DNA from 4 places in the Mangrovibacillus cuniculi genome. Region 4 is predicted to be linked to each of the others. Evidence: riboswitches for the same ligand, from Rfam matches in the RefSeq annotation. Region 4 holds a riboswitch; each other region holds the start of a gene.
The links. A riboswitch is a leader RNA that binds a small molecule or an ion and turns the genes downstream of it on or off. The one in region 4 is predicted to bind thiamine pyrophosphate.

Region 1 (5,158 bases), 880 kb from region 4:
AGTCAAGTAGAGGAGACGTGTCAGTTTGAACTAGTCTCCAAAGTTATCTTAGAATTTTATATAGAGTTATTTTTAGAACAAACAAGAGGTCTTAATAATCTAGCATCGTGTTCAAATTGCTTAGGAAAGTCCGTCAGCAAATTGAGTGGAAACTTATACGAGATTGTGACTCCAGCCGTCATTTACTTTTTACAAGAGTTAGTTGAAAATAATCGACTAGTTGGTAATACGTGTGAGGAGAGATATCAATATTTTATCGAGAACTTTTACGCTGGGAAGAGATTTCACTTCGCCTTTTTTGAACGAAATCCAGTTATAAGAGAGAAAGTAGTTACGTTGCTCTCTATGGAGCTTAGTGGGAATAAGTCCTTTTTGTATGAAGATAGTGGGATCGAATCAGCATGATAAAAGCCGTTAGAAAGGAAGTTCCTTATCTAACGGCTTTTATTTATCTAGTAAGTTCTTGGTTCGTCACTTGGTTTAAAGGTACTTTCCTCAGTATTAATCCACCGATCGCAGAACCTACTAAGCTTGAAAGGAAGAACGCTGGTAAGAAAAAGAATACACCAAACTTACTACCCATAAAAATTGCTGCATAAGGAACTGCTAAAAGAGATGCGATAATACCAGTACCAATAACTTCTCCCAATATGGTCCAGCGGAGTTTATTTGTTTTCCAATAAACAAATCCAGCTAGTAAAGCTCCAATCATGCCACCTGGAAAAGCTAAGAGAGAACCAGTTCCTGTTAAGAGTCTTACAAGTCCAGTGACAAAAGCAGTTAGTACTGCACCAACTGGGCCTAATGTTACAGCTGCTATGACATTCACAGCATGCTGTATTGGGAAAATTCTTGCGACTCCTGTGGGGATGGAGACAAATGATGCTCCGATGACTGCGATGGCTACTAACATTGCCATTAGGGTTAACTTTCTAGTATTCATGTTTTTTCCTCCTTTTTGATTTGTTGTTACCGTGACTCGGTTAACGTTCATCGAGTTAGTAAGAGACTCCATTAAGATGGGAACACATCACGTGGTCAACATGGAGTTGTTACCGGTCACGTAACAAATAAACGCCACTTCTCCTAAAGAAGAGTGGCGTTAGCATCAAAAAGAAGTGCTTCCGCCACTTCCCTACGCTGGTATCAACCAGATCAGGTTCAAAGGGTCCAAACCGAAGTTTGTCTCAGCCGTAAGGGCTCCCCTAGTGGACGATTAATTATCCATATCATACCATGAATTATTTCTTTTTTGTGCGTAGACTGCATATTTTACATGGGGGTGATGAATATGTTTGGTTTCCTGAAGAAGAAAAAAAAGGATGCGAAGTACTACTTAACAGAAGAAGATAAAGAAGAACTAGCCAGGTTATTTGATAGGACGGATAAGGCAGAAACGTTACGAGAATTGAGGTATGTTAGGAAGGACTTGAAGCAGTTAGTAAAGAAGATTGAAGCGCAAACAAAAGAATTGGAGAAATAGATGGATGCCAGTGGAGAGGGACTCTGCTGGTTTTTTTGTGAGGAGTTGTGTAAGAGTAGTGATTTTTATTGTAAAGAATTCTTAAACTTGTCTTGGTAGTGGAAGTTGAAGTTGAGAAGAGAATAGGAGCGTTCTATCCACATCTCGTGAGTGGAAATGGGAGCTGAGAAGAGAATAGGAGCGTTCTATCCTCCTCTCGGCAGTGGAAATGGGAGTTGAGAAGAGAATAGAGACGTTCTATACACATCTCGTGAGTGGAAATGGGTGCTGAGAAGAGAATAGGAGCGTTCTATACTCATCTCGGGAGTAGAAATGGGAGTTGAGAAGAGAATAGGAGCGTTCTATACTTATCTCGGCAGTGGGAATGGGAGCTGAGGAGAGAATAGGGGCGTCTAAAACTCATGAAGGAGCGGAAAAATCAATCTTAGGAGATAATAAGAGTGTCTAAAACTCATGAAGGAGCAAGAAAATCGATCGTAGGAGAGAATAAAAGCGTCTAAAACCCATGAAGAAGCGAGAAAATCCATCTTAGGAGAGAATAAGAGCGTCTAAAACTCATGAAGGAGCGGAAAAATCGATCGTAGGAGAGAATAAGAGCGTCTAAAACTCATGAAGAAGCGAGAAAATCGATCGTAGGAGAGAATAAGAGTGTCTAAAACTCATGAAGGAGCGAGAAAATCCATCGTAGGAGAGAATAAGAGCATCTTAAACTCACCAAGAAGCGAGAAATCCAAGCGAAAGAGAGAATAACCCTCTTGAAAACATAGAAAAAACCACCCCAAGGCAGCCGCAGCTACCCCGGAGTAGTCTAATTATCTACTTATTCATATAAGAAGTTTCCACCACTTAGGGAAGTAACTCCTTTATACGTAGCATAAGCATACACATTGTAGTATTTACCCTTTTCTAACTTAACGCCATTAGTAAGCGTTCCATCCCACTCAAACCCTTGGAATCCTTCACTAACATTTTCAAATACACCAACGTCTCCTAGGTAAGCAACTGGAGAACCAGCTGCGTTAGATGAATAGACGAACCATTCTACTGTTTCCGCACCATTAGGGAAATAGCCGCTAAGCTCAAGACTACCATCCGCATTTACAGCAACACCAACTGAAGATACACGAGGATAATCAGGCTCTTTTACAAATAAAATAGTAGGAAGATCATACGTGCTCTCACCGTCAGATACGACGATCGTTCCTTCATAGTAACCAGGAGCTAGTTTACTAGCATCAACCTGCACGTTTAGGTTAACCTTTTGAGATTTACCAGCATTTACTTTTAAGTTATTACTTGCTTTAACTTTGATAGCAGAAGGCTCACCGTCAAACTTCACATCGAACGTATACGTTTTACGCTCATTTGATAGATTCTTCAACTCAAAGTGTTGTTTCTCCACTTGTTTACCTTTGTTCTTGCTAAACACTCCATAAGAATGGCTACCAGGAGTTACTAGAGTAGTAGTATTAATTGCATCTAATGGACGAATACTTCCTGCACCTTGCGTGTTGTGAGGATACTCGTTACCTTCTGCATCTACTAAATTCACAGCAGTATTCATTAACGCAGCTTTCACATCGTCCACGTTCCAAGTTGGATGAGCTTCTAAAATTAACGCAGCCGCACCAGCAACGTGAGGAGATGCCATACTTGTACCTTGTTTAGAACCGTAGCCATTACCTGGAACTGTACTTACAATATCTACACCAGGAGCAGAAACGTCTGGTTTGATCATCCAAGTATCAACAACTGGACCACGAGAAGAGAAGTCTGCTACTAGCTCAGGTTGTTGACCAGCGTATGGTAAATCTAGTTTTACAGTTGTATTTCCAGCTTTTACATCAGCAACAAGCTTCTGTCCATCTTCTTGAGTTAATTTCACGGTAGGTACTGCCATTCCAGGGATGACAAATGGAATCTGACCTGCAGAACTATTGTAAATAATCGCTGCTACTGCACCAGCATCTTTTGCAGCTTGTGCTTTGTCTACGAACGGAATAGCTCCACGGGAAATTAATGCAACTTTCCCTTTAACATCTTTTCCTTCAAAGTCAGCAGCTTGTCCTAATCCTGCATCTACAAGCTCTAATGTTTGACCGTTAAGTGCTTCCATGTCTTTATAATCCGCGTATCCCATCATTTCAGCTGAATCATATGTACCAGCATCGGTTGTAAGAGCAGCATTATATAAGTTAAATGGAAGTTGAGTTGCTCCAACAGAAATCGCTTCACGAGAAGTACCAGGAGATCCTACTGTCCAATTATTAGGACCAGAGTTTCCGTTAGACGTTACTGCCACAACACCTTCAGCCATTGCCCAGTCAAGTGCAATACTTGTAGCCCAGTCAGGGTTATTTAAGCTATTACCTAGAGAAAGGTTCATAATTTCAGCGCCATCCTCTACAGCTTTTTCAATACCTGCCACCACATTTTCTGTCGATCCACTTCCACCTGGTCCAAGAACACGGTATGCAAGTAACGTTGCATCTGGAGCAACCCCTTTAATTTTACCGTCAGCTGCTACAGTTCCAGCTACGTGTGTACCGTGAGTTGTTGCTCCACCACGTGAATCTCCAACTGGCGTTTCTTGTGGATCGTTATCGTTATCTACTAAATCCCAACCCTTGTAATCTCCGAAAGCTTGGTCTAAATCAGGATGAGTATAATCTACTCCAGTATCAAGGACTGCAACTGTTACCCCTTTACCAGTGAAACCTGCTTCCCAAGCATCATTTGATCCAATGAATGGTGCACTATTTGCCATTAAAGGAGAGAACTCTTCTGCGCTTACAGCAGTTCCTTCTGTACTAGTAATTGTATACTCAACATTTGGATAAACTGCTTTTACACCAGGAATAGCAAGTAGTGCAGGAACTTCACTAGCAGGAAGCTCTACAGAGAACCCAGAGAATACATAGTCGTATTCTTTATTTACTTTAGAAGATTTAGATGCTTTTTTTACCGCATCTTTTACTTTTTGACGCTCTTTTGCTAGATTGCCTTGTGTTTGTGATTTTCCTTTAGTTTTAGCTTCTACTAAAGATTCTGCAGTTAATTCTACGATTACGGAAGTTGGAGCGGAAGATTGAACATTGATGTTTCCGTACAGCTTAGCTAATTCTTGAGGAGTACTAGTAGTAGTCTCTTGAGCACCGGCACCAGCGCTGAAGGAAGACATTGCTAATACAAGAGTAGATAGAACGATAGATGAGTAGTTAAACTTTTTCTTTGCCATTATTAAATTCTCTCCCCTTTTTGTTAAAATTCAGACTATTATGATATTCTAGTAATTTATCAGAAATTCCCTGGTTAAAATTACTTATTTTCGTAAATGGGTATTAAGGTTTACTTAATTGTTAAATAAAATATTTTAGCAGTATCTATTAACAAATTTGGTAAAATTAACTATAATTAGAATAGGTTAGTTAATCGATAAACTATATAAGAAGGGGTTAAATGTCTTGCTGGAAATCTTACTTGTAATCATGATTTTATCTGCTTTAATTATTTTTATTTGGATGAGTCTTTTAATAAGAAATTATGCATTAGACTCTGAGGTGTATGGATATTTCCATAGTATTGGGATGTCGAAAAGGGAACAAAAAAATAACTTTATAGAGTATCGAAAGGTAATTAATGAATTTTATAGCCTATACAATAAATACTATAACT
Region 2 (5,158 bases), 460 kb from region 4:
ATCGGGATGGATTGTTGGAACGAAGGCTACTTTAGACGATTATTCTAAGGATCATTTTTTAGATCACATTCGACACGCTATTCGTTTTTGTGATCACTATGAAAAGTTAATTTTCGGCTCAGACTGGCCGCTTGCTCCAATAAAAGATTACGCGCAGTTCATTGGAGATTTAATCCCTGAGAAACATCATCAATTAGTTTTCTATGATAATGCAAAGAATCTATTTTTAAAAGATGTGAAGTTGGATTAGGTAAAGGGAAGCTGGAACAACAAAAAAAAGGTACATTCAAAAAAAGAATGTACCTTTTTTTGTTGTTTTCGTTAAAAAATTCTGCAGAATTAGTGCATTTACAGACTAAATCTTTGGGATTGGAATGGTGGGTAGCTGAGACCCCAAAAGAGCGTGTACTTAAGCGACGAGGAGCTATTTGTCGCAATACTCGGCAAACTTAGATGGCCCCGTGGAAATCGTCGCCTGCAGCGGAAATCCCCGTGCCGTCACATATGGTTTTTGTTCGAGCCTGTTTTATTATTAATAAATACATATCACTAGGTGTAAAGTAGTGTCGATGTGTTTACGAAGTGAAAAATATTTGCAAAATTTAATTTTTTGTGGAGGAATAAATGGAAAAATGTCGAAATATATATAGTGGTAAGTAGTTTTAGATTTGTGGAAGGCTGGTGGCGAAATTGGCGTTTATTACAGAAGTAATGATAATGAATATTTTGTCTATTTTTGCCAGTCTTTTTGTGTTTCAGATTTGGCTTGAAAGATCTTCCCACATCCGTTATGCCAAAACAAAAGCTATCTTTGGTTTTTCGGCGATATCTATTTTGTGGTGTATGGTTTTTCCTTTAGATAAGTTTGATTCATTCATACTAGATTTACGTCAAGTTCCAATAATAATTGGAAGTTTATATGGTGGTCCTATTGTAGCAGTTGGTCTTTTTCTCTTAACGCTGATAGCAAGATATATATTCTTTGGAGCAGACGGGTATTTAACATTTTTGTTAATGTATTTGTTATTAACTCCCATACTAATTTATTTCTCGAGAAAATTTTTGCAACTTACGTTAAAAAGGAAGATTATTCGATCTACAATGGTATCACTTGGGTTTTCTCTTTTTATTTTAGTCATCATTACATTATTTAACTCAAGTCACTTAGACGCTAACTTGTTATTGAAATTAGTAATATTCCCGCCAGTTTCTATGGGAATGATCATCTACATAGTGGAAATCGTGTTAAACAATTATCATTTACGCCAAGAACTAATAAAATCGGAAAAGTTAGCCGTGATAAGTCACTTAGCTGCTAGTATTTCGCATGAGGTTAGAAACCCATTGACGGCAAGTAGAGGATTTATGCAATTGTTACAACAAGGATATACTTCTCCTGAAAAAATGCGTACGTTTTTAGACATTGCTATTAAAGAATTAGACAGAGCAGAGGGAATAATACAAGATTATTTAACGTTTGCTAAGCCTGCTGAGGATAAAAAAGAAGCAATCAATGTCTCATCAGAAATTAAAAAAATCGTAGAAATCTTGCAACCTCTAGCCAACATGAATTCAGTAGAATTAGATTTTTCACTTGCACCATATATGGTGTTCGGGGAAAGGTCTAAATTTAAGCAATGTGTAATAAATGTTGCGAAAAATGCCATTGAAGCAATGCCTGAAGGTGGGAAGTTAAGCTTACATATTGAACGAAAAGGGGACTATGTCTACCTAAATGTTAGTGATACGGGGGTAGGAATGACGAAAGAGCAAGTGGATCGTTTAGGAGAACCATTCTTTACTACGAGAGAAAAAGGAACCGGACTTGGAATGATGGTTGTTTATAGTATCGTGGATTCCTTTGGTGGTAAGGTAAAAGTAAAAAGCGAAAAAGGTTTAGGCACTACGTTCACCATTTTGCTACCGATGTACAAAAATGCTGTTGAAGTTATTGGATAAAGCTAACATGGATTGTTTACATCTAATGTTAGCTTTTTTGTTAGGTGTTTTTTAGCAATGTGCTCTCGGTTTAAGTTGATTCCAGCACTTTGATACATGATTAATCCCTCTTTACACACACTAGAGGTATAGAGGTGATAGGGCGTGGAAACAGCTATCCGTAAGTATTATATGAGTAGACAAATATGGGAAAAAGAACGATTTTGGGCGAGTAATCTTAATAAACTTCACTTTCCTACTGCACGTATTATTTGTTCTTCTTCAGACCCATCTGAATTATGGATAGATTTTGAATGGGTAGATGGAAGAAGTAGCACCTTAGAAGATGTGGATTCGATTTATGCTGTTTTACAGACATTTTCTTCTTTAGGCACGAAAATTATAAAAGAATTTCCGATTCCAAATTATATCGTTAGACAAGAGAAATGGACGTTGGAAGATTGGTTAAAGGAATACCTACTACTTTTCCAGTCAAATTCAACGTTTTGGGATATGTACACGTATCAATGGAATCATCAACAATATGGCGTCATTCATCGAGACCCTCATTATTTCAATTGGATTGTTAGCAAAGATACTATTTTCTTACTCGACTTTGGTTTAGTGAGCTATGGACCTATACTTTATGATATTGCATATGTTTGGGTAAACGAATGTAAGAAGAACGCTTATCAAGAAGAGAAAGCAATACTGCTTCGGGAATGGGTAATGAAAAGCATCCCTAGTCAATCGTTTGTTTTCTTCTGTCTTTTCTTTTCAATCATGAAAAACTACGCGGATTATTACCAAGGAAAAGAAGATTGGAAGGCGCAAAATCGTTGTAAAGAGTGGATTGACTCAGAAGTAATTCATGGACTAATTAACGAATGTGTAAAGTTTCATAGTAACAATGGGGATAAGTCCATACACTATTGAGCCATCTGAATAAAGTATAAATGTGAGGTAAAGCTCACGGCAATACTCATTCGGAGGTGATTGCTCATGTGTTTCGGTTACGGTTACGGTTGTGGAAATAACTACGGTTCAACTTTCGTATTAATCGTTGTTCTTTTCATCCTTTTAATTATCGTTGGAGCAGCTTACCTAGACTAATAAAGTCTACCTTTTAAAGTATGCGAGAGAATTTCTGCAGAAAACGGGATAGTCCTATGGGCTATCCTTTTTTCTTTACGAAATCATTACTTTATGGGATACTGAAAAAAAATAATAAGAACGATGTGTGGGGGAACTGGTGATGCCAGTTGAGATCATGTCCGAGAGACGGAGACCCTTAGAACCTGATCTGGCTAAGACCAGCGTAGGGAACATATGTTAATTACCTCATACATATGCGCCCAAATGGTTTTGGGCGCTTTTTCGTTTGCCCATATTAAGTGAGGAAAACCATTTGTAGCGAACGTTCGAACAGGAGGAGAAAGATGAAAAGAAAGTTTTTTTCTGTAATTACCATTGCAAGCGCTATTTTAGTGGGTGCTTGTGGAAACCAAGCAAGTCAGGAAGATAACAAAGTAACAGTAGTCTTAGATTGGACCCCAAATACGAATCACACAGGATTATATGTTGCAGAAGCGGAAGGCTACTTTGAGCAGCAAGGGCTAGAAGTGGACATCATGTTACCAGGAGAAGCAGGAGCAGAGGCGCTAGTAGCATCTGGAAAAGCAGATTTCGGTATTAGTTATCAAGAAAACGTCACGTTATCCAGAACTGAAGACATACCTGTTGTCTCAGTTGCTGCGATTATTCAGCATAATACGTCAGGTTTTGCTTCACCTGTAGATAAAAATATTACGTCACCTAAAGATTTTGAAGGTAAACGATACGGTGGATTCGGAGCTCCGGTAGAAGAAGCGGTGTTAGGCGCTGTGATGAAGCAAGATGGCGTAGACGTGTCTAAAGTCGAAAATATTAACATCGGAAATGCAGATTATTTTACAGCAGTTAAGAGAGATATTGACTTTTCATGGATCTTCTATGGATGGACTGGAATCGAAGCAGAACTCCGAGGCGAACCAGTTAACATGCTGTATTTAACAGATTTCTCGGATAATCTGGACTACTACACGCCAGTAATTATTACGAGTGAAGATAAGGTGAAAGAAGAACCAGAGCAAATTGAAAAATTCTTATCAGCAACAGCAGCGGGGTATAATTTCGCAATGGAAAATCCAGAAGACGCTGCTCAGCACTTAATTGATGCAGTACCTGACTTAAATGAAGAACTAGTAAAAGCAAGTCAGAAATGGTTAGCGAATGAGTATGCTCGTGATGCAGAGTATTGGGGGCAGCAAAAAGAAACTGTTTGGACTAACTACGCTAATTGGATGAAAGAAAACGAGTTATTAACTGGAGAATTTATTGCGGAGGAAGCCTTTACAAATGACTTTCTTCCTAAGGAGGCACAATAATGGCTAACTCATTAGTTTCGGTACAAATTATTCCCAAAACACCTAATGGAAAGGACGTTATTCCATTTGTGGATGAAGCAATAACACTGATTCATGAATCTGGTTTACCATATCAAGTGAATCCTTTAGATACAACCATAGAAGGGGAAATGACAGAGGTATTATCACTTGTGGAAAGAATGAATGAAAAAATGGTAGAGCTAGGCTGTCATAATGTCATTACACAAATGAAAATACTGTATCAACCTACTGGCATAACCCTATCCACGTTAACGGAGAAGTACCGTTAATGAAAAAGTGGTTATCCACTTATGGAATATCCCTAGCTTTACTAATTGCTCTTTTAATGCTTTGGGAAGGTGCAACAGTTCTATTTTCTATTGAAAAGTGGCTGTTGCCTAGCCCAAGTATGATTGTACAAACTGGCATCACAGTATTTCCAGATCTATATGAGCACATAGAATCTACCCTTTTCTTATCTATTGTTGGGTTGCTTTTAGGCAGTATAATTGGCATCCTTACAGCAAGTATCATTCATTATTGGCCAATACTAGACAAGGTTATGATGCCTTATTTAGTTGTTTCGCAAAACATTCCGATAATTGTTCTTGCCCCTTTATTAGTGATTTGGCTTGGTTTTGGAGCCCTTCCTAAAATTATTGTTATTTCTTTAGTTTGTTTTTTCCCAGTTACTATTTCATTTTTAAGTGGCCTACGTGAAACCCCTTCGTCTTATGTGACGTTTATGAAGATGTCTGGTGGAACAAAAAAACAGTTATTTTGGAAAGTGGAAA
Region 3 (5,158 bases), 500 kb from region 4:
TGTCCTACAGTCAAAAGGACAACCACTATGATACTAGGTAATAAATTTGCAATCCGAATTTGGCTTAGTCCCATAACAGATAGGCCGATAGCCATAATCAAGATACCACCAGTAGCCGTTAAGTTAGCAATAAATACTGCCATCAATTCTTCTGAAACCAACTGATTTATCACATTTGCAAGTAATGCAATGCTACCTTGATATACTACAACCGGTATGAAAGAAAACAATACTCCTATCCCAAGTGTAGAACCTAAGATAATCGAGGTAAAACCATCAATCATCGACTTTGTATAAAGAACCGTGTGATCTTGTCGAATACCGCTATCTAAAGGTCCTAAAATGGCCATAGCTCCAATTACAAAGATTAGTGTTGCTGTAACAAAACCTTCTGCAACAGGTGTTTCTTTCTCACTTTTCATTTTTACTTGCAGCCATTCACCAATAGATTGAAGTTTTAAGTCTAATCGCCACCATTCTCCTAGTACACTACCAATAACTAAAGAGAATATAACAATTAAGAAGTCATTTCCTTCTAATCCCATTTGAATGCCCAGGAGAATAACAGCTAGTCCTAACACCTTCATAACTGTATCTTTCATTTGGTCTGGAATTCTTCTAAAACATAACCCAATCAGTGTACCGACGATGATTGTCGCACCGTTTACTAAAGTTCCTTCTAAAACCATGCGTTGACCTTCTTACTTTATTTTTTTGAAAGGAGTTCTAAGACTCGTTCTAAATCCTCGTTGGAATAGTACTCTATCTCAATCTTCCCTTTATCTTTCTTTTGTTGTTTAATGGAAACTGCTGTTCCAAAATACCCTCTTAACCATTCTTCTTGCTCTTGGATAAAGACATTTTTCTTCTCTGGCTTTTTCGTTGTTTCACGTGAAACATTTTCGTTTAATTGTTGAATGATAGATTCTAATTGTCGTACATTCAATGATTCTTTAATTGTTTTATCTGCTAGAGCTACTAATTGAGTTTTATTTTTCAGACCAACTAAAGCTCGTCCGTGTCCCATAGATAGCTTACCATCATTGATTAGCTGTTGAACTTTATCAGGCAATGTTAATAAACGAAGATGGTTGGTAATGTGTGGTCTACTTTTTCCTAAACGTTTTGCTACCTCTTCTTGTGTTAAAGATAGTTTATCCATCAAAGTTTGATACGCAATCGCTTCTTCAATAGAGGATAGATCTTCACGTTGAAGATTTTCTAACACAGCAAGCTCCATCATTTGCTGCTCGTTCAAATCACGAACAACAACAGGAATTTCTGTTAGCTTAGCTTGTTTAGCCGCACGGAAACGTCTCTCTCCGACGACAATTTCATATCCTTTTCTTCCTTTACGAACGATGATAGGTTGTAAAATACCATGTTCACGAATGGAAGCGGATAGTTCATCTATTGCTTCTTGTTGAAATATCTTTCTAGGTTGGTAAGGATTTGGGCGAAGCTCTTCTAGCGCTAACTTCTCTACTTTTTCTCCCGCTTCCACTTCTGGTGTTTGAAATAATGCGTTGATGCCTTTTCCAAGCCCTCTAGCCATTCGCAACCACCTCTTTTGCTAAGTCTAAGTATACTTCTGCTCCACGTGACCTTGCATCGTAAATAATAATTGGTTCACCATGCGATGGAGCCTCACTTAATCGGACGTTACGAGGAATAATTGTACGATATACTTTATCTTGGAAGTATTTTTTTACTTCTTCTATAACTTGTATGCCTAGGTTTGTTCTTGCATCTAACATAGTTAACAGCACACCTTCAATCATTAGCTCATGATTTAAGTGTTTTTGAACTAAGCGAACAGTGTTTAATAATTGGCTTAAACCCTCCAATGCATAATACTCACATTGAACTGGAATAAGTACTGCGTCAGAAGCTGTTAAAGAGTTAATCGTTAATAAACCTAAAGATGGTGGACAATCAATAATAATATAGTCATATTGGTCTTTTACTTGCTCGATAGACCTTTTTAAGCGAACTTCTCGTGAGATAGTTGGAACAAGTTCAATTTCTGCACCAGCTAATTGAATGGTAGCAGGTACAGCAGATAATCCTGGTACAGCTGTCGGTAAAATAACATCTTTTATCTCTACGTCGTCTACTAATACGTCGTAAATACATTGATGTACATCTCCTTTTTCAATACCAACACCGCTTGTGGCATTTCCTTGAGGATCGACATCAACTAAAAGAACTTTTTTACCTATATGAGCCAAACAAGCTCCTAAATTTACGGAAGTAGTGGTTTTTCCTACTCCGCCTTTCTGATTAGCGATCGAAATGATCTTGCCCATTCTTTTCACCTACCTCTAGTTTCCTTCTAAAATGGCAAGCCTGATTACTATTTTATCAAAAAAATAGAAAAAGAGTGTGAATAAAATGAATTGAGTAGAAAGATTTATCGAATAATGTTAGGAATGAGAGAAAGTATGCCTATTTAGTCAAAATAAAGAGAGAAATAGGAGGATACAAGTAGGAGTGTAAAAAATACGGTTACTCTCCTTTTAAATTTCTTCCCTTGCACACGATACACAATAATTAAAGGTGCTGAAGCGGAATTAATTCCGCTTCAGCACCTTTTAGTCATTTCTATTCACACTTATGCTGCACGGTCAACGAGCTCTTCTGGGATTAGTAGTTGCTTTCTAGTCTTCACCAATAAGTTAATTACTATAAAGCATAGAATGGCAGACCCTAACGCTGTTAATCCGTTCGCGTATAAAGAAAAGATCCACGGAGATAGATTCTCTGGAGCGTATTCTGCAAAATAAACTACGCCAGCGATGAAATGCCAAAAATACCTCGCTACTGTCCCAATCATGACACCTGCTAACACAAATAATATTGCACTGACGTTTTTTTGTTGTAACGATCTAGTAACTCTCTTCGATACAAGTCCAGCAAATCCGATACAAGTGAAAGCAATGAAATACTCAATAATTACTTGAGAAGGAGCTACAATCCACGCTTCACCTAACACAACTTGCAGCGTCCCCCACAAAAATCCTCCTAGAAGCCCAATTCCAACTCCCCTTCTCATAGCCAAAATTAATATGGGCACCATGGCAAAAGAAATAGAGATACTTGGTGAAAGTTTAATGGAAGGTAAAAGGTCTACTAGCAACGCAAAAACCGCCATGATACTTGCTTCCACTAATTTTACTAATTTTCCTGTTTGCATAAAAAAACTCTCCTTTTTTTGTACCAAAAGAGAGAGGGAAAACAGCATGAATTCCAAGTATTCATGCGCTCTTCCACATCCCTACGTTAGCATTAACTAACAGGTTCGAAGGGTCAGAACACATAAGTGTTCACTCTCAGCTTTCGCTCCCCTTGTGGTAACGTATTTTATTCTTTTTTATTTTACCAATTGTAAGAAAAAAGCTCAAAGAAAAGCTGTCGACAAATCATCAACAGCTTTTCCTCTAGTTATCTATTAAGATTTCTTTTTAGGAATTTTAATCGTAAATTGATAATACTCGTCGAATTCCTCTTCTGCAGCATCTAAATTTATTCCACTATCCGTTACCATCGTTAAAGACTGACGTATCGTGTTAACAGCAATACGCATATCCTTACTAAACGCCTTTCGTCTTGCTTTTGATGGTTCTGGATTCTTTTCTAGCATTTTAGATACACGGTCTTCTGTTTGCTTAACATTAAAGGATTTCTCAATAATATCTGCTAACAAAGCAATTTGAAGATCCGGTTTCTTTAAAGGTATTAATGCACGAGCATGTCTTTCTGTAACAAATTTTTGTAAAACTGCATCTTGCACTTCTTTAGGCAGCTTTAATAAACGCAATTTATTCGCAATGGTTGATTGACCCTTCCCAAGTCTTTGTGCCAGTGCTTCCTGCGTTAAGCCATGAAACTTTAATAACTTTTCGTATGCAAATGCTTCTTCAATCGGAGATAACTCTTCCCGTTGAAGGTTTTCAATAAGCGCGACAGAAGCCATCTCTTCTTCAGACATTGTACGCAAAATAGCGGGAACTCTTTCCCATTGAAGCATTTGAACAGCTCGCCATCTTCGTTCTCCAGCGATGAGCTCGTACTGATCTTCTGCAATTTTTTGCAATACAATAGGCTGAATAATACCATGCTGAGAAATTGTTTCCGCTAGCTCAGCTATTTTGCTCTCTTGAAAGACAGTTCGAGGTTGATGACGATTAGGTACAATCTGATGAATAGGTATTTGGTGAACTTCATCTCGTTCCACTTCTACCACTTCTATCGGTTCTGTTTGTTCCACTTCTTGTGTATTTTCTTGAACAGGCTCTTCCTTTTCTGAAACACCGAAGAGTCGAGAAAAAGGACTTTTCATCCTTTTACACCACCTTTGTTGTAACTCCTACATACTATTATTCTCTATTGTACGACAAAATCCTGCTTAACGACTACAAATCTCTTGCATACTTATAGGAAAAATGAAGCAACATTTACATTATTCGATTGGCGTTTTATTAGGAGTACCTGCTTTTCTTGGGTACTTTTTCGGTGTTGGCTTTGTTTTGCTTATTTCAAAGATAACTCGTTCACTATCCTCTAAAGGAAGTGAGAAGCGATATGTTTCTTTCACTTTTGCTCCCATTGTTGTAATAGCTTTTTTCGCTATCGACAACTCATCATCACCGCTTGCTGCTTTCATAGCAACAAATCTACCTCCAACTTTTACTAGTGGTAAACATAACTCCGAAAGCACTGACATTCTAGCAACAGCACGTGCAGTTACGATGTCATATTGTTCACGATGATCTTTATTTTGAGCAAAAGTCTCCGCACGGTCATGAAACGCTCGAACGTTCGTAAGACCTAATTCTTTTGACAGAGTATCTAAAAACGTAATTCGTTTATTTAATGAATCAACAATTGTTACTTGTATGTTTGGAAAACAGATAGCTAGAGGAACACTAGGAAATCCCGCTCCCGCTCCAACATCACAAAGTGTTAATTCTTCTGTGAAATCAAGATAAAAACCAGCAGACACAGAGTCAAAGAAGTGCTTCAAATACACTTCTTGTTCCTCCGTAATCGCTGTTAAATTCATTTTTTCGTTCCACTCTACAAGCAAGTGAAAGTATTGATCGAACTGTTTCATTTGCTTTTCTGTTAAAGTAATACCTTTTTCCAGTAACATTTG
Region 4 (5,158 bases):
AAGTGAATCTGCTTTTAAACAAATTCACTTCCCTATTAACACTTATTGAAAATTAATCACCCAAAATAAACCTGCACTTTCCCTTCTCGATGTGCGGTTTCTTTACAGTTAGTTAAAAAGGTTGAAATTTGTTGGATATCATGGTGGGCGAGACTGCCCGGAGGAATGTTACGAAGATCTTTTGTATGTCCTAAGAATGTTTTACGTGCGGATTCCATTTGATGAAAGTCAAAGTCTGCTACTGCACCAATGCCACTTACTCCGCCATCTTTGTCTTGAGCGTTAAGTACTCGATACAAAATTCTAGCATTACTGTTACTCATACTAAATCTAGCATAAGCGATTTCTTTTCCTTTTTTGTTTAGTCCATAAATATCATGACCCATTACTATCCCTCCTGATTTGTTGTAATTGAATGGTAAGACTTACGTTTCATCCATTACATACCTATCACCTCCTATAAAGAGGACTAGCAACAATGGTAATCAATGTTTTATTAGTTTTAGGGATAAAAATATAGCAGAAGGTTTTAGGGATTTCGAGGTTTGTGCGAAGCTTTCGAGGCTTATAACTTTATTTTTCCATCATAGATATAATATGTCAAATTTTAAACAACCTATCATATAGAATTACATAAACGTTACCACTTGATAACACCGATGGAAAAGAATCTTATAGTAGTTCCCTTTCCATCGATATTGTTTCTATAAATCTAAAAAACAATCACCCACATTTCCACGATGGGAGATAGATAATTTCTTTCAACTCACTGTCTATTAGGTCATAGAGCTAATCACTAGAAACTAATTTCTGATCAATAAAAATACGACAATGGATTTTAAAAATACCACCAAGCGTTACCTTAATTTCTTCTCCCGTACTTAACTTCCCCCATAGTCTAGCTCTAGATGCTACACCAATAAGTTCATCTTGCAGTTCTCCGTTTACGTATAATCTCTCACCAAACCATCTATTTTCTACAGTGACTTTATTATTATTATAATTAATCTCCCAACCTTTCATCTTTTCTCTCCTATACTTTCTATTTTTCCCATTGTAACATCACTTTTTTACCAATCCAACCCAATTTATCTTTACATTCAATCATCAAACCCTTACTGTTATGTCATACGATATATCGCGTAACATAATAATAAATGAGGTGACAATATGGCATACACCGGCGGCCCAATGACCGAAGCTATGTACTATGTACTACTAGCACTCATGCGACCAAACCATGGGTATCAGTTAATGCAGTCTATTTCGGAAGTATCGAGAGGCAGAATTAGCATGGGGCCTGGAACCCTTTATGGCGTTCTCTCTCGCATGGAAAAAGATAGACTGATTTCACTCGCTGAAAATGATGGACGACGAAAAATTTATCAGATTACACCTGTCGGAGAAAAGGCATTACGTCAAGAGTATGTGAGATTACAAGCGCTGATTGAGGATAGTCACATTTTAGAGGAGGGGAACAATCATGGATAAGCATGTCTATAAGTTACGGCCAAGTGACTACTGGAAGATTGGGGAGCATGAGAGTTGGTTTTCCGATATGGCTGCGGAAGGGTTACATTTAAAGAAAATCGGGGTCTTGTTTGCAAAATTTGCTAAAGGCGAACCGAAAGACATGAATTATAGAATAGAGCTCACATCAAAAAGATATATATCTTCAGAACAGAAACAATTCTATCAAGAAAATGGTTGGGATTACGTTGCGAAGTATGGAATGTATCATATATTTGCCTCTCCTGTTAAAGTAAACGCTCCAGAGTTACATACAGATCCTGCAGAGCAAGCCTACACTTTAACGGAGTTAGACAAAAAATTAAAATCTAATGCTATCACTTCAGTTGTAGCTGCCATTTTCTTAACAGGAATGTTAGGAGCAAATCTCTTTCTAGACGGCACACCTTTCCTACAATTGATAGATGGTGGATTACTTCATTTGAACTTAATTTCCTTATTTTTAATCTTTGCAACTTACCAAACCATCATAGGTGCTAAATCTATCCATACATTGAAAAAAGACTTGGCTGCAGGGAAATCCATAGATCATAGAGCAAAATGGAGTAAAAATAGTAAAAGACGAACCATTATCTCTCTCCTATTTACTATTCTCTTACTTTTCAGTTCCATAGTTCCTTTTTATAAATTAGTTCAAGATACTACGGAGACTTTACCAGAATCCACCCCATCTCTACCAATTGTACGACTTGCTGAAATTGAAAATAATCCAAATCTTCTTAGACAAGAACCTGAGTATTTTGGTGGCGATGATGTAGACTGGGCTAACCGCTTATCCATCAGTTGGGATCCATTAGCACCAGTACAATATGAAACAGATGAAAATGGATATGTGCCAGGAGAACAATGGGCTGATCAAAGTGGTGAATACTCTCCTTCGTTATCAACTGAATACTATCAATTACAATTCTCTTTTTTAGCAGAACCGTTACTGAATGACTTGAGAAAGAGAAATCACTACCCAGGAAGAGGCATAAAATTAGTCCATTCAGAAAATAAATCTTTTGATACCTTCTATGCTTATGAAGAACAAGAATCCAAGGAAGTATACGCATCTATAGGAAATGTTGTGGTTTACGTTCGCTATCATGGATTCGCAAAAATAGAAGATATTATTATTAAAATGGAAGAAAAAGTTACCCTTATGGAACTTTAAATTTACTCTTTTCATCACATACAACAGCTAACAAAGGTCTAACCCACGTCGGATTAGACCTTTTCTGAATTATTGCATCCCATTCCATTCCCCTTGGTTTTTGGATGCTTTTTCTTTCTTAGCTTTCTCTTTATGTGCTGCATTAGCTGCTGCACTACCGAATTCTTTTGAGAACTCCGAATCTGTTTGACTAGAGTCAAAGCCTTTTTTATTCTTTTGTTGTGCATCAGTTTGACCGTTACGTTTTGCCATATCTCTCACCTCTTTTCACTATTATTATGAGAATTTTGATGAGATTTATTCGGCAAGAACTGTAGGCTTTAATAACTCCATACTAAATTTCTTTACACACTCCTAAGTATCTTCTCCATCTTCTTTCCTTTTGCCAATTCATCAATTAACTTGTCCAGATAACGAATTTCTCGCATTATTGGCTCTTCAATATCTTCTACTCGAACTCCACAAACCACACCTTTTACTAATGCTCTTGCAGGATTCATATTTGGCGCTGTCTCAAAGAACGTCTCAAAGTCTTTCTTCTCTGCCAACACTTCTGCCAACTGCTCTTCCGTGTAACCTGTTAACCAGTAGATAATTTCATCGACTTCTTCTTTTGTTCGTCCTTTTCTTTCTGCTTTGGAAATGTAATGAGGATAGACACTTGCAAAACTCATGGTGTAAATTTTATGTTTCGTCATGAAATTTTTCTCCCTCTCTAATTATCAAAATTGGTATAACCATTCTTAAGGCCATTACCTCTACAAACTCACATAACAATCATTTAACTTTTATCATTCTCAGAAAAATTTCAAAGATCTAACCAGCGTCATACTTACTCTCATCTTACAAAAAACAACCTCATTAAATCAATTCGTGATTAGTACACCCCTTTACAAACTACTTGTACCAAATGTACAATGACTTAGAAAACGATTAACAACTGCATACTTGTGCACTAGGGGAGCTCCATTACGGGGCTGAGATAGGTTCGTGCCTAGACCCTTAAGACCCGATCTAGATAATACTAGCGTGGGGAAGTGCAGCGACGACACGAATCGCTTTTACTAGTTTACTAGGCTATTGTCTAGTAGGTTATCTACATATCGTGCTCCGACACTGCATCTTTCTAACAAGGTGCAGTGTTTTTTCGTTTATCTCGAAAGTAGGAGCTGATAGTGATGACAAATCAACCAGTAGTTTGCGGTACTAGCCGTATTGTAGGATGTAATATCTCCCTACATCCAATGACAGACAATTTTTTAAACATTATTTTAGGTACTTTAGAAAAGGTGGATACATCACGAGTATGGATGAAAACAGATGATGTCAGTACATGTATCCGTGGTAAAGCTCATCATGTGTTTGCAACAGCAAAAGCAATCTTGGCTTACGCTTCCACTCATGAAGTACATGTAGCATTCCACGCAACATTTTCCATTGGTTGCCCTGGAGATACAGCAGGTGATGCTTACATGGAGGCAGATGACTCTGTTCCTAATAAGGAGCAAGTGCGTGAAGTAGCTGACTCTATTTATGTAGGAAGCCAGTTTGCTCTTTATCCAATGAATGAACCAAACTATATGGGGCTTATATACGACGCGATCGGTACCGCTACCAAGCATGGAACGTATTCTCAAAGTAAGCATTACGCTTCTCGACTAGATGGGTCTATTGAGGAAGTTTTCCATTCCTTAGAACAAACATTTACAGAAACAAGTGAGAAAACTAGTCATGTTGTGATGACGTTTCATGCCTCTGTCCATAGTCCATCACACAGTGGCAATGAGCTAGAAATACGAGGTAGCGCACATGTTAAGTAAATGGTCTCTTCGTGAAGTAATGGTGATGTCTGCTTTGGCAGTTGTCTTTGCTGTCGTCTATTTATTATTTTTACAAGTTGGAAATGTATTGTTCGGCGTCATGGGACCGATGGGATACGAAGTGATTTTTGGGATTTGGTTTATCGTTTCCATCATTGCCATGTACATTATTCGCAAACCTGGAGCTGCTGTGATTTCGGAGACAATGGCAGCCACAATTGAAGTGCTAATTGGTAATGCCATAGGACCGTCCTTAATTTTATCTGGTTTGATTCAAGGGCTCGGGGCAGAAGCTGCTTTTGCGCTAACACGATATCGTAGTTTCTCCACACTTACCCTTATCATGTCTGGTGTAGGTGCAGCTGTATTCAGTTTTGCATGGGGATTTTATGTATCAGGTTTCGCTCAATTAAATCCTTGGCTTCTAGGTAGTATGTTTGCGGTACGCTGCCTATCTGGTGCCCTTCTTGCTGGTTTACTTGGAAAATGGTTAACGGAGAAACTTGCTGATACTGGAGCATTAAATAGCTTCCCAATCGCCAAAGAGAGAAAAAATCGAGGAGGCGGTTCGCATGCCGCATAACGAAATCATAAAGGTTGACAATTTATGTTTCTCCTACGAGGAAGAGAGCCCACCTCTCTTTCCTCCTCT

Region 1: another riboswitch for thiamine pyrophosphate. It lies ahead of thiW (energy coupling factor transporter S component ThiW); the one in region 4 lies ahead of G8O30_RS00295 (Ykof family thiamine-binding protein).
Region 2: another riboswitch for thiamine pyrophosphate. It lies ahead of G8O30_RS02725 (ABC transporter substrate-binding protein); the one in region 4 lies ahead of G8O30_RS00295 (Ykof family thiamine-binding protein).
Region 3: another riboswitch for thiamine pyrophosphate. It lies ahead of thiT (energy-coupled thiamine transporter ThiT); the one in region 4 lies ahead of G8O30_RS00295 (Ykof family thiamine-binding protein).

Annotation. Positions count from the first base shown of each region.
Region 1 covers NZ_CP049742.1:2,324,057-2,329,214, reverse strand. The annotation lists gene G8O30_RS11800 (hypothetical protein) at 1-405, shown strand, start outside; gene thiW (energy coupling factor transporter S component ThiW) at 449-943, opposite strand; TPP riboswitch at 1,116-1,217, opposite strand; gene G8O30_RS11790 (hypothetical protein) at 1,286-1,483, shown strand; gene G8O30_RS11785 (S8 family serine peptidase) at 2,304-4,721, opposite strand; gene G8O30_RS11775 (hypothetical protein) at 4,948-5,158, shown strand, end outside.
Region 2 covers NZ_CP049742.1:526,399-531,556, forward strand. The annotation lists gene G8O30_RS02705 (amidohydrolase family protein) at 1-250, shown strand, start outside; gene G8O30_RS02710 (ATP-binding protein) at 691-1,959, shown strand; gene G8O30_RS02715 (aminoglycoside phosphotransferase family protein) at 2,104-2,874, shown strand; gene G8O30_RS02720 (YjcZ family sporulation protein) at 2,941-3,051, shown strand; TPP riboswitch at 3,171-3,280, shown strand; gene G8O30_RS02725 (ABC transporter substrate-binding protein) at 3,378-4,364, shown strand; gene G8O30_RS02730 (thiamine-binding protein) at 4,364-4,654, shown strand; gene G8O30_RS02735 (ABC transporter permease) at 4,654-5,158, shown strand, end outside.
Region 3 covers NZ_CP049742.1:2,701,199-2,706,356, forward strand. The annotation lists gene G8O30_RS13620 (DUF554 domain-containing protein) at 1-689, opposite strand, end outside; gene G8O30_RS13625 (ParB/RepB/Spo0J family partition protein) at 707-1,555, opposite strand; gene G8O30_RS13630 (ParA family protein) at 1,548-2,309, opposite strand; gene thiT (energy-coupled thiamine transporter ThiT) at 2,615-3,196, opposite strand; TPP riboswitch at 3,258-3,359, opposite strand; gene noc (nucleoid occlusion protein) at 3,452-4,342, opposite strand; gene rsmG (16S rRNA (guanine(527)-N(7))-methyltransferase RsmG) at 4,463-5,158, opposite strand, start outside.
Region 4 covers NZ_CP049742.1:64,274-69,431, reverse strand. The annotation lists gene G8O30_RS00325 (hypothetical protein) at 57-386, opposite strand; gene G8O30_RS00320 (hypothetical protein) at 790-1,023, opposite strand; gene G8O30_RS00315 (PadR family transcriptional regulator) at 1,171-1,491, shown strand; gene G8O30_RS00310 (DUF2812 domain-containing protein) at 1,484-2,686, shown strand; gene G8O30_RS00305 (hypothetical protein) at 2,756-2,938, opposite strand; gene G8O30_RS00300 (DUF2200 domain-containing protein) at 3,031-3,384, opposite strand; TPP riboswitch at 3,634-3,739, shown strand; gene G8O30_RS00295 (Ykof family thiamine-binding protein) at 3,865-4,506, shown strand; gene G8O30_RS00290 (ECF transporter S component) at 4,496-5,089, shown strand; gene G8O30_RS00285 (ABC transporter ATP-binding protein) at 5,079-5,158, shown strand, end outside.